DNA from 4 places in the Bacillus sp. SSR7 genome. Region 2 is predicted to be linked to each of the others. Evidence: predicted binding sites of a transcription regulator. Region 2 holds the regulator's gene; each other region holds the start of a gene.
The links. Region 2 encodes Rex, which represses fermentation and respiration genes when NADH is low (regulators of the CRP and FNR family bind a similar motif). Its sites were predicted from a motif close to TTGTGAAATATTTCACAA; they were not measured.
Positions count from the first base shown of each region.

Region 1: AC0NJG_RS10000 (L-lactate dehydrogenase) is a predicted target of Rex. The motif match lies at 2,720-2,737, and genes of this name have one in related genera.
Region 3: hcp (hydroxylamine reductase) is a predicted target of Rex. The motif match lies at 3,250-3,267, and genes of this name have one in related genera.
Region 4: AC0NJG_RS25550 (DoxX family membrane protein) is a predicted target of Rex. The motif match lies at 5,504-5,521, and genes of this name have one in related genera.

Region 1 covers NZ_JBVVXV010000004.1:81,035-88,779, reverse strand. The annotation lists gene AC0NJG_RS10025 (TetR/AcrR family transcriptional regulator) at 1-147, shown strand, start outside; gene AC0NJG_RS10020 (permease) at 246-812, shown strand; gene AC0NJG_RS10015 (CPBP family intramembrane glutamic endopeptidase) at 1,276-1,989, shown strand; gene AC0NJG_RS10010 (hypothetical protein) at 2,136-2,321, shown strand; gene AC0NJG_RS10005 (spore coat protein) at 2,335-2,583, shown strand; gene AC0NJG_RS10000 (L-lactate dehydrogenase) at 2,829-3,779, shown strand; gene AC0NJG_RS09995 (PTS sugar transporter subunit IIC) at 3,802-4,815, shown strand; gene AC0NJG_RS09990 (phosphatase PAP2 family protein) at 4,872-5,519, opposite strand; gene AC0NJG_RS09985 (hypothetical protein) at 5,663-6,190, shown strand; gene AC0NJG_RS09980 (hypothetical protein) at 6,565-6,954, opposite strand; gene AC0NJG_RS09975 (hypothetical protein) at 7,091-7,480, shown strand.
Region 2 covers NZ_JBVVXV010000030.1:7,422-15,166, reverse strand. The annotation lists gene tsaE (tRNA (adenosine(37)-N6)-threonylcarbamoyltransferase complex ATPase subunit type 1 TsaE) at 1-335, shown strand, start outside; gene tsaB (tRNA (adenosine(37)-N6)-threonylcarbamoyltransferase complex dimerization subunit type 1 TsaB) at 316-1,008, shown strand; gene rimI (ribosomal protein S18-alanine N-acetyltransferase) at 1,022-1,465, shown strand; gene tsaD (tRNA (adenosine(37)-N6)-threonylcarbamoyltransferase complex transferase subunit TsaD) at 1,465-2,481, shown strand; gene AC0NJG_RS28025 (ABC-F family ATP-binding cassette domain-containing protein) at 2,902-4,836, opposite strand; gene AC0NJG_RS28020 (redox-sensing transcriptional repressor Rex) at 5,024-5,653, shown strand; gene AC0NJG_RS28015 (YdiK family protein) at 5,683-5,874, opposite strand; gene AC0NJG_RS28010 (CPBP family intramembrane glutamic endopeptidase) at 5,871-6,620, opposite strand; gene groES (co-chaperone GroES) at 7,022-7,306, shown strand; gene groL (chaperonin GroEL) at 7,345-7,745, shown strand, end outside.
Region 3 covers NZ_JBVVXV010000005.1:292,487-300,231, reverse strand. The annotation lists gene AC0NJG_RS12910 (ABC transporter ATP-binding protein) at 1-553, opposite strand, end outside; gene AC0NJG_RS12905 (DUF1048 domain-containing protein) at 708-1,049, opposite strand; gene AC0NJG_RS12900 (PadR family transcriptional regulator) at 1,125-1,445, opposite strand; gene hcp (hydroxylamine reductase) at 1,900-3,186, opposite strand; gene bla2 (BcII family subclass B1 metallo-beta-lactamase) at 3,933-4,706, opposite strand; gene AC0NJG_RS12885 (MazG nucleotide pyrophosphohydrolase domain-containing protein) at 4,850-5,131, opposite strand; gene AC0NJG_RS12880 (DUF3784 domain-containing protein) at 5,247-5,537, shown strand; gene AC0NJG_RS12875 (hypothetical protein) at 5,567-5,848, opposite strand; gene AC0NJG_RS12870 (hypothetical protein) at 5,981-6,175, shown strand; gene AC0NJG_RS12865 (serine hydrolase domain-containing protein) at 6,286-7,323, shown strand; gene AC0NJG_RS12860 (hypothetical protein) at 7,359-7,607, opposite strand.
Region 4 covers NZ_JBVVXV010000020.1:9,989-17,733, reverse strand. The annotation lists gene AC0NJG_RS25580 (NAD(P)-dependent alcohol dehydrogenase) at 1-71, shown strand, start outside; SAM riboswitch class I at 152-266, shown strand; gene AC0NJG_RS25575 (MetQ/NlpA family ABC transporter substrate-binding protein) at 353-1,177, shown strand; gene AC0NJG_RS25570 (methionine ABC transporter ATP-binding protein) at 1,190-2,230, shown strand; gene AC0NJG_RS25565 (methionine ABC transporter permease) at 2,205-2,873, shown strand; gene AC0NJG_RS25560 (SDR family oxidoreductase) at 2,911-3,687, opposite strand; gene AC0NJG_RS25555 (DUF5068 domain-containing protein) at 4,127-5,419, shown strand; gene AC0NJG_RS25550 (DoxX family membrane protein) at 5,566-6,072, shown strand; gene AC0NJG_RS25545 (DUF4256 domain-containing protein) at 6,144-6,710, opposite strand; gene AC0NJG_RS25540 (S9 family peptidase) at 6,814-7,745, opposite strand, start outside.

The DNA of each region.
Region 1 (7,745 bases), on a different contig from region 2:
CATGCGACACGTGGATTTAGAAGTATTTGTCATGGATTTGCGTCGATTGAACAGCAAGGTGGATTTGGTTTGCCGTTAGATTTGGATATAAGTTTACATGTATTATTGGAAACGTTTATCAAAGGGTTACATGGAATGAGAGAGTGAATAAGAAGCGAGAAAACATGAATTTGTTATTAATCATGCTTTTTGTATAGTAGGCTGCGATTTACTGGAGGCAAAATTGCAAAAGGATGTGATATGAAATGTTTGCAGGGCATTTTGGTTTAGCAGCAGTAGTGAAAACAAAGTCACCGAAACTACCACTTTGGGTTCTCATGTTAAGCACACAATTGTTGGATGTCATTTTTTTGCCGCTTTATGTTTTAGGAGTAGAGACAATTGAGTCTATTTATAGTAATGGTTATGGTGAAGCAATCATTCATGCGGATTATTCACACTCTTTAATAGGGGCACTGTTTATTGCTTTTGTTGCAGGGATAGTAGGTATGAGGTTTTGGGGCAAGCGGAGTGGTTTTGTTGTTGGTGCTGTAGTTTTTAGTCATTGGATTCTTGATTTACTTGTGCATCGTGCTGATTTGCCGTTACTTCCGGGGAATTACGGAGACTTACCTATGCTCGGTTTTGGATTGTGGCGATTTCCGGCTATTAGTATCATATTGGAATGTATTCTTATTGCAGTAGGTGGTATATTATACTTCCGATATATTGTTTCAAGTGCGGGCGCACAAAAGAAATTTATAGCACAAGTAACTGGTGGATTGGTAGTTGGATTATTAATTCTTTCGTTACTTATCAGTATAGTGTCTTGAATATGAATAGCCGGGAACCTTAGAAATGATTCTAAGGTTTTTTTAGTGCATATGATTCCAAAAGAATGGTAGGTTTTTCCTTATTAAATAATATTATTTAGCAGGTTTGAAAAATGTGTATATGGCTAAGGAAAGGCAAACGAAAATAAATGAGATTGGATCTTGATATGGACTAGGCTCAGAGCCCTTCTGGATTTCTGTAAGGAAGTCATGTGTTTTCATGTTCATTGCTCCTTTAACTAATAAGTTTTATATGATGCGAGGGTTATGGTGAATAGGAAGTGTTTTTTGAAATTTCATATAATAATTATTGCATAGCAATTCTATTCCTAAAACTATAAAATATAAAGTTTTTATAATATGTAAAATTGCATATTATTCTTTTTGTAAAATTTGTTATATTATCTTTATATTTAAATTAAAGGATTTTAATGATATAAATGAGAATAACTGGAGGGATACTGTGAGTAAAACAGTGTTAGAAGCGTATAGTGCGGAAAGAAAAATAGAGAATATAACATATAAAAATCTATTTGTAATGATAGCAATGATTATAGGGATTTCACTCCTAGGAGGATTATTCCTTGGTTTAGCCTTTGGGATTTATGGAGAAGAAGCATTAAGTACTAAATTAGAAGGATATTATTTGCTCTTATTCGATGCATCTGTTGTTGCTATCGTTTTATTAGCTTATAAACCGGTTCTTCATTTTATTAAATCTATTTGGGATTTATCCGTTTTGAAGAGTGGGAAGACATATTTATATCTATTAATTGGTTTTATTATCATTGCAGTATCACAATATTTAATGTTACATGTATTTAGTTTTGAAAGTGCAGCAGAACAAAAGGAACAATTAGGAAGTTTAAGCCTTCAAAATAGCATACAAAGTATTATATATGTGTTAAGTGTTGCTATCATTACACCGGTTAAAGAAGAAATTCTATTTCGAGGTATTTTATATCGATTTTTAGAAAAGAGATATAATTTTTTAGTTAGTATCATTATTTCTTCCTTCATTTTTGGAATTCTTCATGGAGGTCTTCTAATTACGGCAACGATTATGGGAATGGTATTTGCAATGTTATACAAAAAGACACAATCTATTATACCTAGTATTATTTTACATATTGTATGGAACTTACTTGTGAGTATAAGTATGATTGTATCTCTATAAAAATAAATACATAACCAGTATAAAAGATGAATGGCTTAGCTATTCATCTTTTATTTTGTATGCACGTGAAAAAGTTAATTTATGTATACAATCAAAAAATAGCTAAATACTAACAGTGAACGAATAAAGAAAGGTAGGAGTATTCTATGCAAAATTTAACAGAGCTTGAAGTAGAAAACTTACGTCATTTAATTGGTGGACATGCAACAATTATTAACAAGTTGGAGCAGTATGCACAGACGTGTACGGATCCACAACTGAAACAAATGCTACAAAAAGATGCGCAAGATGCACGAAATACGAAACAACAATTAATGACTTTCTTAGGATAGGAGGAAGCGAAAGATGAATGAAAAAGATATGGTAAATGATTATTTAGCAGGATTAAATGCAAGTTTAACAAGTTATGCAAACTATATCGCTCAGTCTGATAATGAACAGTTACACCAAACGTTAATTCAAATTCGTAATCAAGATGAAATGCGTCAACGTAATATGTATGAGTATGCAAAGCAAAAGAGTTATTACAAACCGGCAGCACCTGCAAATCCGATGATTGTACAACAATTAAAAAGCCAATTAAGTGCGGAATAACAGAAAAAAGAAAACGAGCGAATCTATTCGCTCGTTTTCTTTTTGTATATGTCAATAAATACATAATAAATATTTTTCCAGTTGTAACAAATATGACGTAAATGGAATATAACAATTCACAAAAAGGACAAAAACTTTGCTCAATATTTCACAAAGTATCCATGGTTTATATCGTGGGAATCTCTATAATTAGGAGTGTAAAGAACAAAAGAAATAGATTATATGATCAATTAGGAGAGATTGCTATGAAACGAAATACAAGAAAAATTGCAATTATCGGTACTGGATTAGTTGGATCAAGTTGTGCATATTCTATTGTGAATCAAGGCATTTGCGAAGAGCTATTATTAATTGATATAAATCATGAACGTGCAGTTGGGGAAGCGATGGATTTATCACACTGCATTAACTTTACAAATACAAGAACAAAAGTATATGCAGGAAGCTATGAAGACTGCAAAGATATGGATATTGTTATTATTACAGCAGGACCAGCACCAAAGCCAGGGCAAAGTCGCTTAGATACTTTAGGAGCGAGTGCAAAGATTATGGAAAGTGTTGTTGGTGGCGTAATGGAAAGTGGATTTGACGGTATTTTCTTACTTGCATCGAACCCAGTTGATATTATTACATATCAAGTGTGGAAATTATCTGGATTACCTAGAAATCGTGTGATCGGTACTGGTACATCACTAGATTCTTCTCGCTTACGAACAATTTTATCTGAAATGTTACATGTAGATCCTCGTAGTATTCACGGGTATTCATTAGGGGAACATGGTGATTCTCAAATGGTTGCTTGGTCGCACGTAACTGTTGGTGGAAAACCAATTCTGCAAATCTTAGAAGAACAAAAAGAACGATTTGGTGAAATAGATTTAGATGAAATCGTTGAGAAGACTGCAAAAGCTGGATGGGAAATTTATAAACGTAAAGGAACAACTTATTACGGAATCGGAAATTCTCTAGCATATATTGCGAGCTCAATCTTTAACGATGATTACCGTGTCATTGCTGTATCAGCTATTTTAGATGGTGAGTATGGTGAATATGATCTTTGCACAGGAGTACCAGCTATTATTACTAGAGACGGTATAAAAGAAATTGTAGAACTAAACTTAACAGAAGATGAAGAATCTCGATTCGCAAAATCAAACGACATTTTACGTGATTATATGAAAACAATTGGTTACTAACTTATAGGAGAAGGTGAAACAAATGAAGGAATATATAATGTCTCGTGTATTTAAAGCTTCTGCTGGAATTGCACAAGGTATTTTCGTATCCCTCGGAATTGGTTTACTGATCGAAAATATAGGAAGAATTGTTGATATTCCGTTGCTTATTACAATCGGAGTTGTTGCAAAATCACTTATGGCACCAGCAATTGGTGCCGGAATTGCTTTTATGCTTGGTGCAAACGGTCTTGTAATTTTCTCGGCTATGGTAGCTGGAGCAATTGGTGCCGGATCCATTTCAATTACTGAAGCAGGTCTAATTATTAAAACAGGTGAGCCAATCGGTGCATTATTAACAGCGACTTTAGCTGTATATATTGGTAAACGTTTAAGTGGAAAAACTGCGTTAGATATGATGCTCGTTCCATTTGCAGCAATATTAGGTTCTGGTTTAGTCGGTATTTGGTTATCTCATAATATTACTCCTGTTTTAAATACAGTTGGAGCATTTATTAAAGATAGCTCAGCTGGTAGCCCGTTCATCGCTTCTATCGTTATTGCGGTCGTTTGGGGATTATTACTTATCTCTCCAGCTTCATCAGCTGCGTTAGCGATCGCACTTAGCTTAGACGGTGTTGCAGGTGGTGCTGCTCTTGCAGGCTGCGTTGCTCAGTTTATCGGATTCTCTGTTATCTCAGCGAAAGAAAATAATTTAGGTGGCATATTAGCTCAAGCACTTTGTACTCCGAAAGTACAGTTGCCAAATATTACTAAAAATCCAATGATTCTCGTCCCAACTGTTGTCGCCAGTGCGATAGTTGGTCCAGTATCCGCATTAATTTTCCAACTGGAAGCAGGAAAAGAAATTGCAGGTCTTGGATTAAGTTCCCTTATCGCACCAATTAATTTAATTTCCAGCGAAGGATGGGAAGTTGTCCCAGCGATGGTAATCACTTATATCGTCATTCCAGTAGCTGTTTCTTATATACTTTACATTGCTCTTAAAAAAGCAGGTCGTATTCACTCTGGTGATATGACTGTACCGCAATCTTAACTTGAAAATCTCCCTTTATATAGAGAAAAGCAGACTGAGAAGCCACAGTCTGCTTTTTACATTTTTTGATTTTGTTTTACTGGAACACGTACGGTTTCTTTTGCTAATAAAAGTTGAACGCCGAAGTATAGTATGCTTGCAAGCGTCATTCCAGAAATGGCGTCTACAAATGCGTGTTGCTTCGTAAATAGCGTTGATAAAATAATAAGCGTACCGAAGAACGTAAGGATGTAATACTCAAATGCATGTTGTTCTCTACGTTTAAAGGCAGCTAGCATAATGACAAATGTAGTAAGAACGTGAATACTTGGGAAACAATTTACCGGTTGATCGATACTATAAATATAGCGGACTAGTTCGGAAAATACGTCTGATCCAACGACTGTTGGACGTGGTACAGTTGTCTGCCAAAAATAATAAATAGAAAAACAAGCAAGTTTTCCAAGAATGACACTACTTAAAGTGACATAATATTGCTTTCGATCTGCAAAGCAGTAATAAATAAGTGCGCCGTATAAGTAAGGAAACCAAAGTAAATAAGGGATAATAAATGCTTTCACAAATGGAATCCAATTATCTACTACAGTTGTGACATCTACTGCGTGTACAGCCGATTTATTTAATACATCGTAAAGGGGACTTACGAGTACGAGTAGAAGTATATAACTTAACGGAAGAAAAGATGAAAGTTTAAATTTCTTCATGATAATCTCCTATGTTTAGTAATGTAAGTAAATTCAATTGATTATAATATAGAAACGCAATTTGGGCTATCGATTTTGCTTACATTTTCTTGAATTCACCTTACGTTTTTGTCACTTGACTGAAAAGAAGGGGAGGGTGCTAAATGAAGCGTTTATCGTATTTCTTAGTTTTTATATTGATATGCCTAGCGAGTGCTGGGTGTGCAAAGGATAAAGAAGGAGAGAAATTAGAATATAACGGAAGAGCACTCGTAATTGGAGTTGTTGGAGAAAAACCGAAAGATACGTTTAGGAATGTAAAGTTTGAGGAAATGAAGTTAGAGGAACTGGAAAAGAAATCTAAGGAAGTAGATGGTTTTCTAATAATGAAAGATCACTTTCAAGAAGCCTCAACAGAGCAATATAAAAATGTATTTTTATCACTAAAGAAACCAGTGTTTTTTATCGGTTTACAAGATAAATCGTATTCGATTTTTATTACAAAAGGGATAGAGTATAACAGTGCCCGAAAAGATGTAAATGCTATGTACACGCAAGGGTTTGCAAATATCGGAAGTGGTGAAGGACAACAATGGGCAGTTGGTTTATCTAATGGCGGAAATACTGAAGAAAGCATTCATAATATGTATATCGTCGTATTTCAAACCATTGCAGATTATTTGAATAGATGAGAAAGAAGCCTGTAAACGAGGCTTCTTATTTTTTATGCAGAAGCACAGATAAAAATATGATTGAGAAGTTCATGCAAGCTTTACAACGTATGCGAGATGTAATGATACCGATTTATAATTTTATATCAGCTATTGCGGATTTAAATATAAATTTTTAATGAAGCTCATCCATTATTAGCTCGTTTTATTAAGGGGTGATAATGTTAGTTCCACATCTCCCTTTGTAATTGGTATTGGTTAGTGGCGTCTGCTTGAGCAGGAATTGCAGTAGGATATTCATATGCATATAAACACCTTTATTTATATACTCGTTTACTCTTTCTATATCTCATTACATCATAACGACTATGCCATAGTTATGTAATGGGTTTCTTTTAAAAATTAGTATTAAATATCTTAATTGAAGTGCACTGCATTTCTACCCATTCATTTTCTATATCTTGCTCGATTTCTTCTAAATCAATTAGTATTATACTATCGTAGATATGTAGTGTTGCTAAGTTATCCTCAACGTTATAATCTAGCTTAGCAATTACTTTAAAGCCTTTACTATTCTGAATTATTGCATTTGCATTTTTATCTGAAAAGGCTATATTTGTATTCCATATAAATTCATCATCTATATGTATTTCTACATTATAGTTTTCGTATTTTTCTGGCTTATCGCCATCCCACTCAGCGATAAATTGATTGCTATCTACTTGAACTAAAACTTTATATCCATCTAATAATTTGTCTGATATATCCACTATTTTAATATTCATTGCTTATTACTCCTTTTTATTTTTTATATGGTACTCTAACAAGGGGATTGTCAAGATTCATCACGTTATTTACGGGGGCATAGGTCCATTTTTCTTTATGAAAGAAAAAATGTAAATAAGAGGATAAGGGGGAATGATGTTGAAAATTATTAAAAATACATTATTATTTGTTCTATGTTTGGTGGTTCTTAGTGGTTGTTTTACAAGAGAGGGAACGATTGTTGGTGGTAAGGTTCATGGAGGTTCAAATAGTATAGATGGAAAGTATAAAAGTTTCACAGGTTTTGCAACTCAAGATATGGATGTAAAAAAAGGTGAAAGCTGGACATTTACCTTTGATGATAAAACTAAACAAGGAACCATAAAGGCTTATGTTTTAGATTCAAATGATAATACAATACTGGAAGTTAATAGTGGAAACAGTAAAAATAATATTAAAGTGTCTAAAGATGATACATATAAAGTTAAAATTATAACAGAAGAACATGGTGGAGAATTTGAAATATCATGGAAAAAAGAAAGGTAGTTAAGTTAATGAGTATCGGGCTATTATTATGTTCTTAGGATTCGGATATCTTCCAAAGAGATGGGGAAAAAGGAAAGTTTCAGAAAAGTTTCTGCAAGCAAAATTTGCGGATGAAGGAAAAGGGATTTTGATTATTACTTATGCTATAGATTTATATGTAATATCTATTCCTTTAAAAGTAAAGAAATATAATTCACTTTAATTTGTATTGAATATAGAAGTGATTATGCTATGAAAGTCATGTTTATTCATTGCTTTTCTTTGT
Region 2 (7,745 bases):
GACTAGCAAAAGGTCTTGGAGTGAAAAGAGTTGTAAATAGCCCTACCTTTAATATTATTAAAGAATATAAAGGGAGATTACCGCTATATCATATGGACGTGTATCGCTTAGCAGAAAGTGAAGAAGACTTAGGTTTTGATGAGTATTTCTACGGTGAAGGAATTACGGTAGTAGAATGGGCTCATTTAATAGAAGCATATTTACCAAATGAGAAGCTACAAATTAGTTTATTCCATGCTGGAGATGACACAAGAAACATTGTACTCGAGCCGATTGGAGATCGCTATATTAGATTATGTGAGGAGCTATTACAAGATGAAAGTACTAGCAATTGATACTTCAAATTACGTAATGGGTGTATCCCTTATTGAAGAAGGAAACGTAATTGGGGAAATCATTACAAATTTAACAAAAAATCATTCTGTGCGTCTTATGCCAGCTGTAGAACAACTGTTAAAAGAATGTGGTGTAAAACCGAAAGAATTAACTAAAATAGTTGTAGCTGCTGGACCAGGATCATATACAGGTGTTCGTATAGGCGTGACAGCTGCCAAAACATTAGCTTGGTCACTTCAAATACCAATTGTAGGTGTATCAAGTTTAGAAGTAGTGGCTGCAAACGGAGCTAATTTTGATGGGTTAATCTGTCCTTTATTCGATGGAAGACGTGGACAAATTTATACGGGCTTATATACATATGAAGGAGAGGGTTTAACTTCTATAGAAGAAGACCGAATCATCCTTATTGTAGACTGGTTGCAAATGTTAAAGGATAAAGGAAAGCCTGTTTTATTTATTGGTAACGATGTGAAACTACACAAAGAAACAATTATTGAACATTTAGGCGATCAAGCTGTATTTGCTCCTTTCACTAAAAATAACCCAAGACCAAGTGAGCTAGCGTTCTTAGGATTACAAAAAGAAGAACAAGATGTACATTCATTTGTTCCTAGTTACCTTCGTTTAGCGGAAGCTGAAACAAAGTGGTTAGAAAGTCAAAACAAGTAGGAGCTTGCAGAGGATGGATATGATATTTAGAAAGATGGAACTCGATGATATCGCTCAAATTGTAGCAATTGAAGAAGCATCTTTTTCAACTCCTTGGACTGCAGATGCCTTTTACCGCGAGTTAACGATGAATGAACATGCACATTATGTTGTGCTAGAAAAAGATGGCCGTGTAATTGGATATTGTGGATTGTGGATAATTATTGATGAATCACATATAACAAATATAGCTATTTTGCCAGAATATAGAGGTCAAAAGCTAGGAGATGCTTTATTGAAAGAAGTTATTTCTGAAGCGAAAGCTCTAGGGGTAAAAACGATGACACTTGAAGTACGTGTATCAAATGAAGTAGCAAAGCAGTTGTACAGAAAATACGGATTTCAAAATGGTGGAATTCGTAAACGATACTATGCAGACAATCAGGAAGATGGTCTCGTAATGTGGGTGAATATATAATGGAAAAAAATACGATTATACTTGGTATTGAAACAAGTTGTGATGAAACAGCAGTAGCGGTTGTTAAAAATGGAACGGAAATTATTGCAAATGTCGTTGCATCACAAATTGAAAGTCATAAACGTTTTGGTGGAGTTGTACCAGAGATTGCATCCCGTCATCATGTAGAAGAAATTACAGTTGTGTTAGAAGAAGCTTTAAAAGAAGCGAATATTACATTTGATGATATTGATGCAATTGCTGTAACAGAAGGTCCTGGTTTAGTAGGAGCGCTTTTAATAGGGGTAAATGCAGCGAAAGCAGTGGCTTTTGCACATGATATCCCTCTAGTGGGTGTTCATCATATCGCTGGCCACATTTATGCGAATCGTTTAGTAAAAGAAGTTCAATTCCCATTGCTATCACTTGTGGTATCTGGTGGACATACAGAGCTTGTTTATATGAAAGAACATGGTTCATTTGAAGTAATTGGTGAAACGCGAGATGATGCAGCAGGAGAGGCATATGATAAAGTAGCTCGTACGTTATCTATGCCATATCCAGGTGGTCCCCATATTGATCGTCTTGCACATGAAGGGAAACCAACAATCGATTTACCTCGTGCATGGCTGGAACCTGATTCATATGATTTCAGTTTTAGCGGATTAAAATCAGCAGTTATCAACACTGTGCATAACGCAAAACAACGTGGGATAGAAATTGCACCGGAAGATTTAGCAGCAAGTTTCCAAGAGAGTGTAATTGATGTGTTAGTAACGAAAGCATCTCGTGCAGCAGATGCTTATAACGTAAAGCAAGTGCTTCTTGCTGGTGGAGTAGCTGCGAATAAAGGACTTCGTGCACGTTTAGAAGCAGAATTTGCACAAAAAGAAAATGTAGAGCTAATTATTCCTCCTCTATCTTTATGCACAGATAATGCAGCAATGATTGCAGCGGCAGGTACAATTGCATATGAACAAGGAAAACGTGCTACATTAGCTTTAAATGCTAATCCGGGATTAGATATCGAAGCATAGTTATACACAAAATTAACCACAGCTTGTGGATAAAACCCATATTATCTGTTGATAATATGGGTTTTATTGTGTATATAAAATGTTGATAACTTTTTTGTTGGTTGTGGATAATGTGGAAAAGTTATTTAGATGTTTATTTTATAAAGGTGGATATGTGTATAAACTTGTGGATAAAATAGATGAAGTCTGACCTTTGAATCTATCCTTTTTCGGGAAATAAAAACGAAGAAGGTATCTCTAAAAAACATTTTGAAATATGCCCTTATTATAAGGGGGGGCTAATATTGTCAAACCTTGTCGGTAAATCGATATCTCGTGTCGAATCGTTTATACAATAGAGGTTGACCATGGCTAGAAGATAAAAAGGATGTCCCATCGTCAAAAATCCCGACTGATGAGACATCCTTCTTATTCATACTCTTATAAATGCAATTCTTCCCATTCTGCCATACAAGCATCAAGTTGTTCTTGTAGTGTTTGCTTTTTCGTTGTAATTTCACTAGCCTTTTCATAATCTGCATATATTTCTGGTAAGCAAAGTTGATCTTCTAACGTAGCAATTTCTTCTTCGAATTCTACGATATTTTGTTCTAGTTCCTCGATTTTTCGAGTGCGTTGACGCTCCAACTTTTTGCGCTCTTTTTCTTCGAGATAATTTAATTTTTCTGGAGCTACGGTTTTTTGAACAGGTGCCTGATTTTCTTGCTGTTCTTGTTGTTCAAATTCAGCACGTTCAATCATCTCATTTTTCTTTTCAACGTAGTAATCATAGTCCCCTAAATATTCCTGTGCACCTTCTGTTGATAACTCAACAACGGTCGTCGTTACACGATTAATAAAGTAGCGGTCATGAGATACAAAGAGAAGAGTACCAGGATAATCAATCAAAGCATTCTCCAAAATCTCTTTACTATTTAAATCAAGATGGTTTGTAGGCTCATCGAGAATTAATAAATTCGATTTTTGCATCATAAGTTTTGCGAGAGCTAATCGAGCTTTTTGTCCACCACTAAGAGATGATACTGGTTTTAGTACATCATCTCCTGTGAATAAGAAGTTACCTAGTATCGTGCGAATTTCTTTTTCGGGTTGCAGTGGATATTCATCCCATAACTCATTTAAAACGCGCTTAGAAGATGTTAAATTGGCTTGTTCTTGATCATAGTAACCAACAGATACATTGGATCCGAAAGAAACATCACCATGTAATAGTGGTAGCTTATTCACAATTGATTTTAATAATGTGGATTTCCCAATTCCATTTGGACCAACTAAAGCAACGCTATCTCCGCGAGTTAAGCGCATTGTTACATGTTCAATAATTGGATCCTTATCATAGCCGATAGTTGCATCCTTTACTTGTAACACATCATTTCCACTTTGTTTTTCAATATCGAAGTGGAAGGAAGCTGACTTAGAGTCACCTAATGGTCTTGTTAATAGTTCCATACGATCTAATTGTTTACGACGGCTTTGCGCACGTTTTGTCGTAGATGCACGAGCTATATTTTTTTGAACGAAGTCCTCTAGCTTAGCGATTTCATCTTGTTGTTTTTCATAACGTTTCATTTCTTGCTCGTATAGTGCTGATTTTAAGTCTAAATATTTACTGTAGTTACCAACAAATCGTCTACTTTCTTTATTCGAAATTTCATATACTTGTGTAACAAGTTTATCTAAGAAATAACGGTCATGGGAAACGATTAGTATTGCGCCAGGATAACCTTGTAAATATTGTTCAAGCCATGTTAATGTTTCGATGTCTAAATGGTTTGTAGGCTCGTCCAAAATAAGTAGGTCTGGTTTCGTTAATAATAATTTACCGAGAGCTAATCGTGTTTTTTGTCCACCGCTTAATGTAGAAATCGTCGTCTGGTGCGTTTCAACTGGGAAGCCAAGACCACTTAAAATCGAACGGATATCTGCTTCGTACTGATAGCCACCTTGATCTTTATAATCTAATTGTAATTGGTCATAATCAGCTAATAATCTTTCATATGTAGCCTCGTTTGAAAAGTTTTCTTCTTTTCCCATCTCTTGCTCTAGCCTTCGAAGTTTTGTCTCCATTTGCTGCAAGTGTGTAAAGACGGTTAACATTTCATCCCAAATTGTTAAAGACGTTTCTAAACCGGTATTTTGAGCTAGATATCCAATTGAGACATCTTTCGGTTTTATAATTTCGCCACTATCATGAGATAGCTCACCCGCTATTATTTTTAATAATGTAGATTTTCCGGCTCCATTTCGTCCGACTAATGCGATACGATCTTTCGTTTGAACTTCTAATTTTATGTTTGCAAGAATCGTTTCTGCACCGTATAATTTCGAAAGCGCGTTTACTTGTAATAAAATCAATGTTTTCACCTCAAATAATTTCTTAACTTTGCCATGTTTATATTTCTCAATCATACTAAAAATAGTGTATAGTTTAAAATACAGAGAGAATACTTCTTCTTTCTATTATACAAGGAATTTAATAAGTGCTAAACTTCTGTATTTGATTAAAGCATATGAATAAAGATAGGAAGAGAGGAGAGGTTATATGGAGCAGCAGAAAATTCCACAAGCCACTGCTAAGAGATTGCCTCTATACTATCGATTTATCCAAAACTTATCTTTGTCTGGTAAGCAACGTGTTTCATCAGCCGAATTAAGTGAAGCGGTAAAGGTTGATTCCGCAACAATTCGAAGAGATTTCTCATACTTTGGAGCATTAGGGAAAAAAGGATATGGATATAACGTAAATTATTTATTATCATTTTTCCGTGAAACACTCGACCAAGATGATATAACACGTGTAGCGCTTATTGGAGTAGGTAATTTAGGGACCGCTTTCTTACATTATAATTTCACGAAAAACAATAATACAAAAATTGAAATGGCGTTTGATGTTAGTGAAGAGAAAGTTGGAACAGAAATCGGAGGCATTCCTGTATATCACTTAGATGAATTAGAAGAACGTTTATCAACTGATATACAAGTGGCAATATTAACAGTACCCGCTACAGTAGCACAATCTGTAGCCGATAGATTGGCAGAAACAAACGTGCATGGTATTTTGAATTTTACACCAGCACGCTTAAATGTGTCAGACAATATAAGAATTCATCATATTGATTTAGCAGTAGAGTTACAAACGTTAGTTTACTTTTTGAAGAATTATCCACAATAAAACGCAGAGGAAGCGACCTCTGCGTTTTATTATTGTTTTTTCTTTGTGAATTTAACTAAGATAAGGCGAAGTGCCAAATTAAAATCAATCGTTGCCATAACTGCAAATAGTATTGTCCACATATTCCAAATTGTATCTGTTACGTTCGTAATGGCGAAGCGTGTAAAGATACATCCTAGAAGGAAATACAATGCAGCCATGAACAATGGTGAGTTTCTCATACTAAAAATCCTCCGATAAAGCCTTGCATTTTTTCAGCTTCTTTAATCATTTCTTGAATTTGTTCGCTACTCACTAAAACTTGAGCAATTGCAACTAATGTATTCATTGCAACATGAGCTGCGATAGGGACAATAATACGCTTTGTTTTTACATATAAGAAAGCGAATACGAGCCCCATAGCAGTGTATACCAATAAGTGAGTGAAATCAAAATGAATTGCTGCGAATACGAGAGAACTAATGATAGCAGCAATAAAGAAGTTAAACTTCTTATAAAGTGTACCAAATAAAATTTTTCTAAATACGATTTCTTCCAAAATAGGTCCTATTATAGAGATGACGATAAGGAACCAAGGTGTCGTTCTTGCGATATCCATAAGTCTCGCTGTATTTTCAGATCCAGGTTTAATACCTAATACATACATTTCAATCATACCAGCAATACTTTGCGAGAAAAATGCTAAGAAGAACCCGATAAAAATCCAACCAATCGTAGCTGGAACAGTAGAACGCTTTGTATCTAAATGTCTGTCGCGAATATCTGTTCTAAGTAACCAAAGTACGATACATAATGCAATAAAGAAGCTAATGATTGCCCAATGACCAGTTATGAGTTGTAATTTCTCTTCTCTAGTAAATCCCCTGTTATCATAAAGTCCAGTTTTCAGGAGAAGTGGTAATCCAGCAATTGATGATAACTGCATTAAAATGTATGTAACGATAACCCACCAATATTGTTTTTTCAAATGGTTTAACCATCCTTTCTAACTCTAGTGTATGAGATAAGGTAGGATAACATGTAAAGATGCTACCTACGATATAAACTTTACTTACATTATGTTTTTTTTGTAAATCCTTAATTGAAATTATAATAGAAGACAGGAGAAAGTTGTGTGTGTAGCGAAAACAACTTAGGGTGTCCTTTCATATTGTAACATACGAGTAGTGGAAACAACGATTCATATAGTAAAGGTAGAAGAAGAGGAACTCTATATAGAAAAGTTTATAGCTTAATTTGCGAAAAAATTATGATTTTTTTACTTGCAAAAGAAATTGAGATTATTTATTATTATAAGTGTGTTAGCACTCGAGTGACTTGAGTGCTAATAAATAAAATTTACATAACAAAATGAGGAGGTTATTGTTCATGCTAAAGCCATTAGGTGATCGCGTTGTAATTGAGCTTGTTCAAGCGGAAGAAAAAACAGCAAGTGGTATTGTATTACCAGACACAGCAAAAGAAAAACCACAAGAGGGTAAAGTTATTGCAGTAGGTACTGGTCGAGTGCTTGAAAATGGTGAGCGTGTTGCTTTAGAGGTAGCAGCAGGTGATCTTATCATCTTCTCAAAATATGCAGGTACTGAAGTGAAATATGAAGGTACAGACTACTTGATTTTACGTGAAAGTGACATTTTAGCAGTTATCGGTTAATTATATAAATCTTAAAAAATCCAAGGGGGTCAATTATTATGGCAAAAGATATTAAATTTAGTGAAGAAGCACGTCGTTCGATGCTTCGCGGTGTCGACACTCTTGCAAACGCAGTAAAAGTAACGCTTGGACCAAAAGGTCGTAACGTTGTTCTTGAGAAAAAATTCGGTTCACCACTTATTACAAATGACGGTGTAACAATCGCAAAAGAAATTGAATTAGAAGATGCATTCGAAAACATGGGTGCGAAATTAGTAGCAGAAGTTGCTAGCAAAACAAATGATGTAGCTGGTGACGGAACAACAACTGCAACTGTATTAGCGCAAGCTATGATTCGTGAAGGTCTTAAAAACGTAACAGCTGGTGCGAACCCAATGGGTCTTCGTAAAGGTATCGAAAAAGCTGTAGTTGCTGCAGTAGAAGAATTAAAAACGATTTC
Region 3 (7,745 bases), on a different contig from region 2:
TGCCGCTACCAGCAAGTTCCTTCACTGTATCCCAAACTTCAATCCGCGCTTCCGGATCAAGCCCTGTCGTCGGTTCGTCAAGAAAAATAACTGCTGGCGCCCCAATCAAACTCATGGCGATATCAAGCCGGCGCTTCATCCCTCCTGAATACTGATCTGTCCTTTGGTTGGCCGCATCTGTCAGGCTAAATCTGTCAAGCAAATTGTCAGCAACTTGAGCAGGATTGGAAACACCACGTAACCTAGCGATCATTACTAAGTTTTCTCTCCCAGTTAACATGCCGTCTAAAGCTGCGAATTGCCCTGTCAAACTGATACTTTGACGAACATGATCTGGTTGACGCTGAATATCAAACCCGCAAATACTTCCTTCACCACCATCTTGTTTCAGTAGCGTCGAAAGGATGTTGACCATTGTCGTCTTTCCCGCTCCATTTGAGCCTAGCAGCGCGAAAATTTCTCCACGCTGCACCTCAAAATCCACTCCCTTTAAGACTTCTTTATCTCTAAAAGCTTTTTTTAACCCTTTTACAGAAATCGCTGCATTACTCATACTTTTTCCCCCTTATTAAAATAGGTTACCTATACCTCTATTTAGTATCACTGATAATCCGTATTACTTAGTAGTGGTTTAAAAATATAACTGAATAGCGATGGCGGCAGTTCACAATTGTAACCAGCTAATCAGTCGGTATTACTTATTGCATTCATTTTTTTCTCAATTTCTTCATAATACTTTCATTTAAATCTTCACGATACTTAGAGACATACGTTTTAGCGTTTGCCACTAGTTCATCAGCAAAGGATGCTACGTCCTCCCCAGTAATGTCAAGCACTTGTCTTCCTTCCGCTGCACCCGCTTCGAACAAATCAATTAATTCATACTGTATGTGTAACATATCCATCCCGTTACCCGCTGAGAAATTCCACATGTAGTTTTGAATTTTCTTAAATACAAATTGGTAGTCCTCTGGCAGAGCCTCAACTCGTGCCATCATCATTTTGTACTCTTTTTTATCACCAATTAACTTTTTGAACATTTCCAACATCTTATTTTCCTCCTTTTTTATAAAGCAGAACAAGAAACTCTCCAAATATGAGCCGGAACATTTTATATTATGAAGCTAGTTTGACTTCAAGACGTTAATTTTTGACGATACAAAATCCCACTTTTTCCAAAACAATTCAAGTTCCTGACGTCCAGCTTCATTTAATGAATAAAACTTACGAGGCGGTCCCATATCTGATGGTTTCTTTTCAATATTTACAAGCTTTTTCTTTTCCAACCGCACAAGGATCGTATAAACCGTCCCTTCCACGACTTCGGTAAACCCAAGATCATTCAGGTGGCGAGTAATCTCATAGCCATACGTTTCACGGCGGCTAATGATTTCCAGCACACACCCTTCCAGTGAACCTTTCAGCATTTCAGTTAAATTTTCCATGTTCTGATCCTCCTTTACCCCCTATTCTGTCTGACTTATATTCAGTATTACAGAGTACTAAGGCGAATTTTTTACCGAATAGTTTTTGTTAATCCGAACTATTCCGTATCACTTATTACATCTACATTGTATGACTAAGTAGTTGTAGATGTCAACTGATTTTCAAAATTTTTCTAAAATACGCTATTACCTATTGTCTACTGAAAATTTTTGAGAAACAACACTACTCAGTATTACCTATTACAACTACATTGTATGACTAAGTAGTTGTAGATGTCAACTCGATTTTTATATTTTTCTAAAATCAACTGATACAGTCGATTTTTTTTTAAAAGAAATTTCATCACATACCTATCCCTAGAAAAGAAAATACCCCAAAACAAATATGCTACATTTTGTTTTGGGACGCTATAGACTAGCGATTCTTATTCATAAAGACAGATTATCCTTTTTGTTACGATAACATCATATCCATATCTTCTGCTGCAGTTGTAATTAGTTTTAAACCGAATGTTTCTTGTAATACATCAAGTACGCTAGATAAAATAAATTCAGGTGCCTTTGGACCGATGCGAATATCTTGAATTCCAAGACTAAATAGCCCAAGCAAAATGGCAACCGCTTTTTGTTCAAACCATGATAGGACAATACTTACTGGCAATTCGTTCACTTCACATTGAAAAGCATCTGCTAAAGCGGCCGCTATTTTCACTGTAGAAATGGAGTTGTTACATTGTCCTAAGTCAATGTAACGCGGAATTTCCGTGCCAGGTACAATACCGTAATCCACATCATTAAAGCGGAATTTCCCACAAGAAGTTGTTAAAATAACTGTTTCTGCTGGAAGTGATGTTGCTAATTCACGATAGTATTCCCCACCTTTCCCTGGTGCATCACAACCTGCGATGACAAAGAAACGTTTAATTTTCCCTTCTTTTACTGCGTCAATTATTTCTGGAGCTAATGATAATACTGTATTATGATGAAACCCTGTTACTAACTGCTCCTCCGACTCCATATGTACTTCTGGAAGTTCTAACGCTTTTTGAATCAATGGTGCAAAATCATCATTTTCAATTTTTTGTACACCTTCTAAACCTGCAATATCATATGAAAAGAATCGATCAGAGTATGATCCTTTAATTGGCATTACACAATTCGTTGTCGCTAATATGGCGCCTGTAAATTTTTCGAAAAGACGTCTTTGATCATACCATGCCTTACCAATGTTCCCTTTTAAATGCTTATATTTTTTCAGCTGCGGATAACCGTGCGCTGGTAACATTTCAGAATGCGTATAAATATTAATTCCTTTTCCTTCCGTTTGCTTTAATAGTTCTTCTAATGCAAATAAATTATGGCCTGTAACTACAATAGCTTTACCCTCTACATGGTTTTGTGTAATTTGAACAGGCTCTGGCACACCAAAGTGGTTCGTATGTGCCTCATCTAACAACTCCATTACTCGTAAAGCTGATTTCCCAACTTTCATAGCCATATCAATATGCTCTTGTTCATTAAAATTAGAATTTGTTAATGTCATGTACAGTGCTTCTTGCGTCGTAGCATCTACAAAAGCATCTGTATATCCTAGCTGAGCAGCATGCGTACGATAGGCAGCAATTCCTTTTAATCCAAACACAATCGTATCTTGTAAACTTGCAATTATTTCATTTTTACCGCAAACACCTATTACTTTACATCCACCTGTTGGCGTTTGTTCACATTGATAACAAAACATATCATCCCACCCTTTCCCAATCATTCATTACACCTTAAGCATAATACCCATTGAAAAAAAGTGATGTGATATCAATCACAATAATATATAAAGATTTGTGACAGTTCATATTGTTGACATAATATTTTTATTGACATCCGAAAAATATACATTAGTGTGCACACATCTTTCGATACTTTTAAATAGCTAAATAATTAATTTGGAGAAATATATACAACGAAAAAATTTTTTGAATCCCTTATACAAATAGTTGCAATTCATCACATATGAAAATAGACATACAAATACGCTATTCTTTCTATCATTCAATAGAAAGAATAGCGTATTTTTTATTTTAAGGAACTATGATTTTTTTATTAAAGCCTTTATTGTAAACCTCTTTCTTCACAATACATTTACATTATCTTAACATTATTTACATTATTTATATGATATATTTATATAGAATCTACTTAAGAAATTTCATGTACATTGTAATCTTTATAATCTCTTATCTAATTAATAAGAGATTATGTTTATATTTTTATACCAGGGGTGAATGAGGATGACTGAAACTTTAAAAACACTTATAATGCTTGATGCTACTTACGTTGTTATAGCAATTATGACGGTACTGGTATTTGTATACTTGGAATTAAAATCTCAGTAATATATGCTGACGTAATCAACAGATTCAGCATTTAAATATAGTTAGAAGAAAGAGAGGAGAAAATTATTTCTCCTCTCTTTTGTATTTCTACAATTTCTTATTTTAATAAATCTAATGTATGTAAAAGTAATCCCCTGTCCCCTACTTCTCCATGACCAGGTACTACCAAATTTATATTTCTATATCGCTTCAGCACATTCTCAATCGATGTAGACCATTCATTTACATAAGCATCAGCAACGTTTCCTAAATCTTTGGCATCTGCAGATTTTACTAAACAACCTCCAGCTAAAATGTTATATTGCGGTAACCACACGACGATATTATCTCCTGTATGTCCTTTCCCTGGATAAAATGTTTCTACTTTCATATTTCCAAACTTCAAATTTGTAACGGTTTGTAAGTCTCCAAGTGGTTCTTCATATCTATTTTTCTTTGCTAGTGCTGCAGTTAGTGCTGTACTATGCGCTTTAATGCCTCTTTCTTTCAACGTTTTTATTCCGCCAATTCGATCAGCGTGTGCATGTGTAATAATGACATCCGTTACGCGCTTCTTAAATTTATTTTCTACCATCTCTATTAATTCCTTCGTTAACTTATCATCCCAAGAAGAGTCGACAAGTACTAACCCTTTAGAAGTAGTAAGAACTAGACCGTTCGAAGGAACTGCTTCCCCGTTAAAATAACCTACCCCCGTATGAACCCATACATTTTTGTTTAACTGAGAAATTGAAATAGTTCCTGTCTCATTTTTTATTACTTTTTGCTCTAGCTTTTGTTCCGCTTTCACAGAAGAAATTGTACTAACAAATTGAGTTGTTCCTAGTAAACTAACACATACCCCTAATTTTAATAATGTATTCTTTTTCATTTTCTCCACCCTTTCTTTCAAACGAAATAGTTATTACCTATAATAGACAATTCATCTTCAGTGTTTGTTCCATCTTTTCTTACATATTTTTCATAACATAAATAAAAAGCGCACAAAATTTTGTGCGCTTTTTAACTTCCCTTTTACCATTCACGTTTTTTATTTATCATCATTTTTTCTTCAAACGCCTTCTCCAAATCAATTTCTAACTTGTTTGCTAAATCACATATATTCCAAATTACATCAAACATTTCTAAACCGATTTCTCTTTTTGCATCTTGTATTTTATCGCGCTTTAATATAACTTCCGCTAATTCCCCTAATTCCGCCATTGTATACATTGTACGCTCTTCAATTGTTGTATCTTGAAATCCTTTTTCTTTACTGAAATTTGATACATATCTCTGGAATTCCACAATATTCATACTTAATCCCCCTTCATGATACATACTCCATTTTCTATTACACTTAAATCTATTTTGTTAAATTATAACATTCATACTATAATTTATTTATAACTCTTTAACGGAGGTGTTTTCAATGACTCTCTTCGCCTCTCCATCATTATTCATACTTGCAATCATTTCATTTGCACTAGCTTATTTCATCGGAGTAAAACAATACACTTGGCTCTTATCAGGATTCAACGAACGCCTGGTGCTTAATAAAGTGAAGTTATCAAAAATAGTTGGTCTTTATAATTTAACTGCCGGTGTTATCGCCACAATTGGTAGTGTCTTCTCTACTCCTAATGTCAAAATCTTAGTTCCTATCATTATAATTGGCCACGTTATAATCGCTACTTATGTAAACACACGTATGGTGCATTGAAAAAAGATCACCCAAATGGATGATCTTTTTTATAATCTATCAACATATTGCTTCGCTTCTAGTAAAGAAAACCCAAAAGCTTCTCTTACTCTCTTAACTGCTGTAACTGTTTTTCCTTCTTCCATAAGCTGACGTAACTCTTTATTAATTTCAGGTTCTCTATCTATAATTCCCATTTCTTTCGTAATTAACTGTAGTCTATCTTCCATCCTCTTTAAACGCGCATCCGTTTTCTTTTCAATTTTATTTAATTTTTCAACGATATAAATAAACCCAAAGACAGCTATCGGTATGATCATCCAAAATTCCATGACTATCTCTCCTCATTAGCTTTCATTTGTTTTATTTCACTAACTTATGTAAATTTTACCACAAAACACATTTAATGTATAATAGTAATATACAACATTGTTGATAAAACCTTTTATTTTAGGAGGCACTTCATGAAAAGATTTTTTAAGACGTTACTACAATTTGTAGTTCTTTCAATTGCACTACATGTATTATTTGATATAGTTGGTTGGCTTGTTTTCAATGCACCAATTAAAAACAAACAAATCATTATTTCTTTAATTACAACCTCATGGCTTATGTACATGTACCGAGATAAATTTTTTAAAACATTCACTTCGAATTAACTAAAAAAACTTCATCGATAAAAGATGAAGTTTTTTCTTTTCTATCATCCTCTCTATTAAATACTATATAATAGAACTAATATTCTGTCTCTTACAAGAAAGGAGTCACTATGAACTTAAAAAGTAACAATATACACGAGAAAATGAACCAATATTCCGTTGCAGGTTTAAGTCTTGCCGTTATACGCGACGGTAAACTAGACGAAGCGATTGCTTTCGGAACACTTGAATCCGGAACAACTAGAACGGTAACTACGAATTCTATATTCAATTCTTGCTCAATTAGTAAATTCATCACTACAATGCTCGTAATGACATTGTCAGATCAAGAAATCGTGCATTTAGATGAAGACATAAATGATAGACTCACATCTTGGAACATACCTACCAATCTACTTACCTCACGGAAAAAAGTCACATTGCGAAACTTATTAAGTCATCAATCTGGAATGATTGATCCTCCTAATAGTTTTGAACATTATACACTTACACAAGGGCAACCAAACATGTCTGAACTCCTTGCCGGTAAAACATTATATTGCTCCGTACCTATTGAAGTAACTTATAAACCAGAAAGTGAATTTCACTACTCTGATGCAAACTTTTGTATTATCGAACTACTACTTGAAGATATAACTGGAAAATCATTTAACCTTTTACTAGAAGAATATATATTTCAACCACTGCAAATGAAGAATAGTACAATCTTCTCTCCTGAAGACATAGGTAAAACCAATGCTTTTGCTTGCGGGCATAATAAAGATGGCACCGTTACAAATGAGAAGTATCCATTTTATCCATTCGCAGCTGCTTCAGGTATTTGGACAACACCAACTGACTTATCAACTTTATTAATTGAAATTATTCATTCCTTACAAGGAAAGGGTAAACTAAAACTTTCTCAAAAAACAGTTCAAGATATGATTTCTCCTCAAGGTTGCTCAAAATGGACTGGACTAGGTGTTTTTCTAGATGATTCAAATGAAGACTTACAAATATATTCACTTGGATGGGGCGTTGGATTTCAATGTATGATGGTAAGCTACCCATACCGAGGTAATGGCGCTATTATAATGACAAACACTGACTTAGGTGTCCATCAAATGGAAGGGATCATTGGCGAAGTTGTAAAAATGTTATCCTTATAATGAAAAGAAAGAAGCTGTTCCTTTCAGCTTCTTTCTTATATAACATTTTTCGCAACAATTTTTATATGTTCCGGTGCGATAATCTCCGTTATACTTTCTTGGAAATCTTCCTGCAACATTTCTTCAATATGTTCTAGCTGCACTTCAACATGTGTGCATTCCAAATTATGTATATTCAATAATCCATAATGATCTTTTTTCTTAATTACTAAATATTGATTTTCCTCTGTTACAAGTACAGAACCTAATCGTACTCCTAGTAGACGTTGATCATCAAACTTCATAATTACCTCTCCTTCCTTCACATAGATGTAATTAACATTATTACAATCACATTTATGGAAATACGTATCCTTTAGACTATATCATAATTTACTAAAATATAAATATCATTATTTTTTTAATAAAAATCCCTATTTTTT
Region 4 (7,745 bases), on a different contig from region 2:
AGATTGCTGAAGCCCATATGTATGTAGAAAACGGGCATAAAAAGGGGAACGTTTCGATTACCTTAAAATAAAATATATTCAGAAAATAACGTTGACAATTCTTTTTGTAAGATTTACTATTAGTACCATATTAAAAAACTACATACACATACTCTTATCAAGAGTGGCGGAGGGACTGGCCCGATGATGCCCGGCAACCGAGCTTATAACGTATAAGCTAAGGTGCTAATTCCTGCAAAACGAGTTCTCGTTTTGAAAGATAAGAGAGGAATCTATTTTGTCTATTCGGCACCTCTCTTATTTTTGAGAGGTGCTTTTTATTTTGGAACGTATATTTAAGGGGGAATTATAGATGAAGAAAGTATTATTAAGCATTGTAAGTGGGGCTGTATTATTATTAAGCGCATGTAGCGGGAGTTCAGATAAAGAAGTAAAAGCGTTAGATGAGAAAAAGATTACTGTCGGTGTAACAGGAGGGCCGCATGAACAAATTTTTGAAAAGGTAAAAGAAGTAGCAGCGAAAGACGGTCTCGAAATCGATATAAAAGTATTTAATGATTATGTAGCACCGAACGTATCCCTCGATGAAAAAAGCCTTGATGTAAATAGCTATCAAACAAAATCATATTTAGACGTATTTAAAGCGGAACGTAATATGAAATTAACCGAAGTATTTTCAACAGTAACATTCCCTATGGGCGTATATTCAAAAAGCTTAAAGGATGTAAAAGAATTAAAAGAGGGCGATGCAATTGCTGTACCGAATGACCCAACGAATGAACTTCGAGCTTTAAAACTATTTGAAAAAGCAGGAGTTTTAAAAGTGGATCCAAAAGCTACAGAAAAAGCGACTGCAAAAGCGACTGCAAAAGATGTAATTGAAAATCCAAAAAATTTAAAGATCGTTGAATTAGAGGCATCTCAATTACCAACACAACTAAGTGAAGTAAAAGCAGCTGCCATTAATACAAACTTTGCATTAGGTGCAAAATTAAGCCCTGCGAAAGATTCTATCTTCCGTGAAGGAAAAGATTCACCATATGTGAACTGGGTCGTTGTTCGTACTGAAAATAAAGATGATGCTGTTGTAAATAAATTAAAGAAAGCTTATCAATCTAAAGAAGTAAAAGAATTTATCGAGAAAAAATTTGATGGTTCTGTTTTACCGTCTTGGTAGGAGCTGACGATAATGATTGAATTAAAAAATGTATCCAAAGTATTTACAACAAAAAAGGGGAATGTGGAAGCTCTTAAGTCTACTTCTCTTCAAGTAAAAAAGGGCGAAGTATTTGGAATCATTGGATATAGTGGTGCTGGCAAAAGTACATTAATTCGCTGTGTAAATTTATTAGAAAAACCAACGACAGGAAATATCATTGTAAACGAGCAAGATTTAACAACACTGTCTACAAAAGAACTAGCAAAAGCGCGACAAAAAATCGGAATGATATTTCAAGGGTTCAACTTACTTAAAACTGTTACCGTTTATGAAAATATCGCATTGCCGTTACGCCTTGCTGGCATTCCAAAAGTAGAAATTGCAAAAAGAGTAGAAAAGTATTTACGTATTGTCGACCTTTTTAATCGAAAAGACGCCTATCCGAGTGAACTTTCTGGTGGTCAGAAACAACGTGTGGCCATCGCTCGTGCACTATCACACGAACCGGAAGTGTTATTAAGTGATGAAGCAACGAGCGCTTTAGATCCAGAAACAACTGACTCTATTCTTGATTTACTATTAAAAATCAATGAAGAAATCGGAATTACAATTTTACTCATTACACATGAAATGAACGTTATCCAGCGTATATGTGACCGAGTTGCTGTTATGGAACATGGAGCAGTAGTTGAAAGTGGCACCGTGAAAGAGATATTCACAAATCCACAGCATGTAACAACAAAGAAATTCGTAAATAGTGCATTTGCAGCGAAAATCCCAGCCGAAGTACAAAAAGAACTACAAAGAACCGGAGAAATCGTAACACTTTCATTTATAGGAACTTCTTCTGGTGAACCAGCGTTAGCTGTTGCTACAAAACGATTCCAAGTATATCCAAATATTTTATCCGGTAATATTACTCAATTAAAACATGAAGCATACGGGAAACTTGTCATTCATATGCAAGGGAAACAAAATGAAATCAACCGTGCTTTATCATTTTTACAAGAGCAAGGAATCATCATAGAAGGAGGTAGAACAGATTATGGGAAACAAGTCCTTTTTGGATGAATGGGGTAAAGTCATATGGGAAGCAACCATTCAAACTTTTCAAATGACATCTATTTCATTACTCATCTCGATCCTTATTGCACTGCCACTTGGTGTCACGCTTGTTTTAACAAGACCTGGTGGACAGCATGAAAATAAAATCATCTATCCTATTCTTAATACAATTATTAATATCATTCGCTCTCTTCCATTTATCATTCTATTATTCTTCATTTTACCTTTTACAAAGTTTCTAATGGGAACATCCATTGGCGTGCAAGGTGTTATCGTACCGCTTGTCGTCTTCACTGCTCCTTATATCGCACGTTTAATGGAGACAGCTTTACTAGAAGTGGATCGTGGTGTTATTGAAGCTTACCAAGCAATGGGCATTTCTACTATAAAAATCATTTGGCACGTCATGGTGAAAGAAGCTCGTCCCTCTCTTGTACTTGGATTAACAATTGCAACGATTGGCTTAATCGGCGCAACAGCAATGGCTGGTCTTGTCGGTGCTGGTGGACTAGGGGATTTAGCATATCGATTCGGACATTTACGCTATGAACCTGAAGTAATGTATGCAACTGTCTTTATTTTAATTATCCTCGTTCAAGGATTACAGTCTTTAGGGAATGGTGTTGCACGAAGATTGAAGAAAGATTAAAAAAGAAGGTATCTCACCAGGGTGAGATACCTTCTTTCTATCTTTTAAATCCACCTTCTGAGTGAATAACTTGCCCTGTAATCCACTCTGCTTCTTCACTTACTAAAAACTTAATGAGCCTCGCTGCATCCTTTGGTTCACCAATTCTTCCAAAAGGAAACATTGGCTTTAATCCCTGCTTTATCTCTTCAGTCATCCATCCTGTACTAGTTGGACCTGGGTTAATTGCATTCACTGTTATTCCTAAATGAGCTACCTCAGCTGACAACGTACTAGTAAGAGCATCAATAGCTCCCTTCGTTGTTGCATACGCTAGTTCCCCCGCCATAGGACCTTGGAATTGTCCCGACGTCATATTCACAATTCTACCACCAGATTTCTTATCAAATCCTCGGGCAAATTGACTACTTAACAATGTAGTCGCACGAATATTTACCATATAATGCTTATCCAGCTCTTCAGCAGTCAAATTAGAGAAATCATTATTCTTAGAATACGCTGCATTATTAATTAATATATGAGGGTAGCCTAGTTGTTCAGTAACTTTATTTATAAGCTCTTTCGGTGCATCATTCTGAGTTAAATCTAACTCCATACTTGATACCTTCACACCGTTTTTTAGTAATTCTTCTTTTAATTGTATTTGTTCACTTTGATCAACGCCCCAAGGCATCTCTTTATCGTAAGCTGTCCAATATGTAAAAAATATATCGTATCCTGCTTCAGCTAATTCTTTACAAGTCGCTGCACCTATACCATCTAGACGACTTACACCTGTAATAACTGCTACTCTATCTTTTAATTGATTCATCATATACTCCTCCAATTTTAAAGGACGCATATTTCCTATAAGAGATATAAATTTCCCCACATAAGTATCCACTCTTACAAAAGGGATGTACAAGCCAAATATGCAGTCCTTGAATGATTTACAGATAGCTAAATAAACCCTCACTTATGAGAGAAAAATTCATCTATCTAATTTCTAATCATTACAAGTTCATCCACATATTCAGTCCTTGTCTCCTTTCCATATATCTCTATTTCTATCATACCAATATAATGTAATATTTCAAATGATTTAAAAATACAAACCAATATTCCATTCCAAACTTCCATCGATTTTATTATATCATAATATTTAAATAATGGAAATAATTAGAAAAAACACTGGTAAATATTGACTAGTCTTCTTATAATAAAATGTGGGGCTAATGTGAGAGTTTAGTTTTAAACAAATAGGGGGAAGAAACATGTCAAAAAAATTACTTTCTTTATTTTCTGCAGTAATCGTAGCAGCTTTTGTAATAACCGGCTGTGGTCAAAGCGATACGACAAATAAAGAACAAAAAGAGAATGCAACAAAAGAAAGCAAAACGGATACAACGAAAGAAAATAAACCTGAAGATAAAAAATCCGAAAACAAGAAAACTGAAGATAAAAAGACGGAAAATAACGCTACTAGCTCCAGCGATTATTCGAAACTTATTTCCTATATGGAAAAAGAAACAGGTGGTAAAACAAAAATTCTATTTGAAAATAAGGAACCACAAGTTTATAAAGCTGAAGATGTTTCAGTATCAATGAACAGTTATACATTAGTTGAATTAAATGGATTCCATACAGACTTTAACATTCCATTTAACCGTCAAACAGAGGGCGGAGTCATTCTTGTGAACTATAGCGTAAAAAATAGTTCAGCTAAAGATATTTATTATATGCCAGCATTGGACATTTCATTTACTGGTGCGCAGAAAGTATATAGTAACTATAAAGACTTAATTCCAAAAGAAGATCAACTACCAACTAAGCTTGCTCCAACGAATGATTACTTAGTAAAAGCAGGAGAAACCATTTCTGGTTATATCGCGTATCCATTCGGAAAAGATGATCTAGCGAAAATTTCAAGTCTCTCAACAGTCTCAGTCACAGTCCCAACTGCACAAGCTAATAAAGGAAAATTCGATGCTCCAATCGGAAGCCCTGGAAGCTTTTCATTAAGTTTAAATAAACAAGGTGCTGAAAAAGTTGCAACAGATAAAGCTTTCTACCAAGATAAAGCTACAGCTAATAACATGGGCGATAAAAAAATGTTAAAAGAGAAATCAAGTATTAATAACAGCCAAGAATTAGGTGCTGTTCATGTTACATTAGATGGATACCAATTTACTCAATTCACACCAAATTCCGTCGAGGCTCCGCGCTTTGCAAATTTCAAAAATGGTATTGTTCTATTAACAGTGCAATTCAAGCTTGATAACAAAGATACGCAAGACGTTTCACTATCTCCTATAAGCTCTACATTGAGAGTGAATGATGGTACACAATATACAATTAACGAAGGTATGCTACTCAATTACGACTATAACGCTGCAGTTAAAACAGGAACATCTGGAGAGTTACTACAAGTATTTATTTTAGATCAAGAGCAGTATGAAAAGATTTGGAAAGACAAAAACTTTGAGATTGAGTTAGGACCTATGAGAAATAAAGAAGCTAAGGATATTTCACAAGGTAAAAAAGCTAAATTTACATTACCTAAATAAAGTAGAGAAGGCATATAACATATGATTGTTATATGCCTTCTTTATTTTCATAAAAAAACACTACTTTTGTTCACACTTTATCCATTGTGAATTTTTTCACAATGGATATATAATAAACTTGTAAATACAATATTGGAGGGATTTCAATGGTTATCAATTTTTTAAGAACTGATAAACGTGCTACTTTCATATTATTATTTTTACGACTTTACATAGGGTATACATGGCTCGCTGCTGGAATAGGCAAAGTCTTTGGACAATCTTTTGACGCAAGTGGTTTTCTAAAGGGTGCTATTGCTCAAGCATCAGGTGACCACCCTGCAGTACAAAGTTGGTGGGCAGAGTTTCTTCAACATTTTGTTCTTCCAAACGCAGACCTATTTAGCTTTTTAGTTCAATGGGGAGAAATTTTAGTAGGTCTAGGTTTGATTTTAGGCGGATTAACAAAAACAGCTGCATTTTTCGGAATCATAATGAACCTTTCATTTTTATTAAGCGGAACTGTTAGTGTAAATCCAAACCTACTCATTTTGACTATGTTCATTTTAGTTGCAGGACAGAACGCTGGACGCATTGGATTAGATGGCTATGTTTTCCCAAAACTTTTCCGTAAAAACAACCACGGAACATATAAATTAAGTAAAACTGCGTAGTAACGGTTTACTCTTAAAATATAAATAAGAAAAAGAGCCTGCGTATAGGCTCTTTTTTATTTACTCCAAATTTAAACTCTTAACGAGCCACGAAAACCTCTGGCAGCATAATAAGAGTCTGCTCCATTGTGGTACACAAAAACGTGCCCAAAGCGATAATCGCAAAATAGAGCTCCACCGAGTTCTCTAATATCTGAAGGTGTTTGTACCCAACTCGATGATTTCATATCAAAATCTCCAAGTTGTTGTAACTCTCGATATTGTTCTTCAGTTAATAGTTCAATACCCATAGCGGCTGCCACATCAATAGCGTTATTTTCTGGTTTATGCTTTTTTCTTGACTCTAATGCTTCAAGATCATAACAAAGGCTTCTACGGCCTTTAGGACTCTCCTTTGAGCAATCGCAGAAAATATACTCGTCCTTCTCTTCATCATAACCAACAACATCCGGCTCACCGCCTGTTACTTCCATTTCATTAAGTGACCATAATTTTTCAGCATTAGCTTCTATCTTCGCTTCAACTTTAGCCCATTCAAGACCTTCATGGCGGTTCATGTTTTTCTCAAAACGAGCTTGTAATACTTTTATTAGTTCTTCACGTTGTTCTACAGATAACTCATTTTTATTCTCTGTCATATTCGGCCTCCGAATTACGTTTCCTTATAATCATAATGGTTTGCATACAGTTTACAACAATCTGACCCGATTACACAACGTAAAATCCCTGTACGAATATCCATTATATAGTACGAAATCCCTCCATACTTTCCCCAAGAATATAGTGGGAAAACCACATAAAGTTCTGATTCATAATGGCTACATTCATTCCTGGCTGATCAGAACTATATGCCATTCCTTTAAATATAATTAGTTCTGCGTCAACTTCCATATCTCTTAATCCTTCATATAGCTCATATGCATTTGTAATTGGTATTCTTGCATCCTTTTCGCCATGTTGGATTAAGGTAGGCGTACAGGCTGATTTAATATATGTCATTGGTGATGTCTTCTTATATATATCTGGATCATTCCATGGAGTATTTCCTAAATACATTCTAATAAAGTAAGGGATATCTGTATGGACATAATGGGTACTCCAGTTCGTAATTCCACCTCCAACTGAAATGGCTTTAAATCTACTACTAAATGTAGAACAGAAAGCTGATATATATCCTCCGTTACTCCATCCCATAACTCCTACTCTATCTTTGTCTACCATCCCTTTTTCAACTAGTTCATCCACTCCAGATATAACATCATCGTAATCAGCAATTCCTTGTTTTCTATAGTTCGCTTTTAAAAATTCATTACCATAACCAGAACTTCCTCTATAGTTTGGCTCTAAAACGATAAAGCCTTTTTCAACAAACTGTTCAATCGGATATTTCTCATTGAAGCAGTCTGAAAATATCGGAAAGGATGCCCAAGCCGGACCTCCGTGAATTACTACTAATAAAGGATATTTTTTATTTGTATCAAACTCTACTGGTTTTGATAAAACACCCTCTATTTTAAGACCATCACTACTTTGCCATGAGATGATTTCCCTGTTGCTTTTAAGCTTGTCTTCGAAAAAGCTATTTTCATTCGTTATTTTTTTATCATCCAAATAGATTTCAAAGGTTTCATTTGTTATAGCCTTATTATACGTTATATGATTGCCATCCCTTG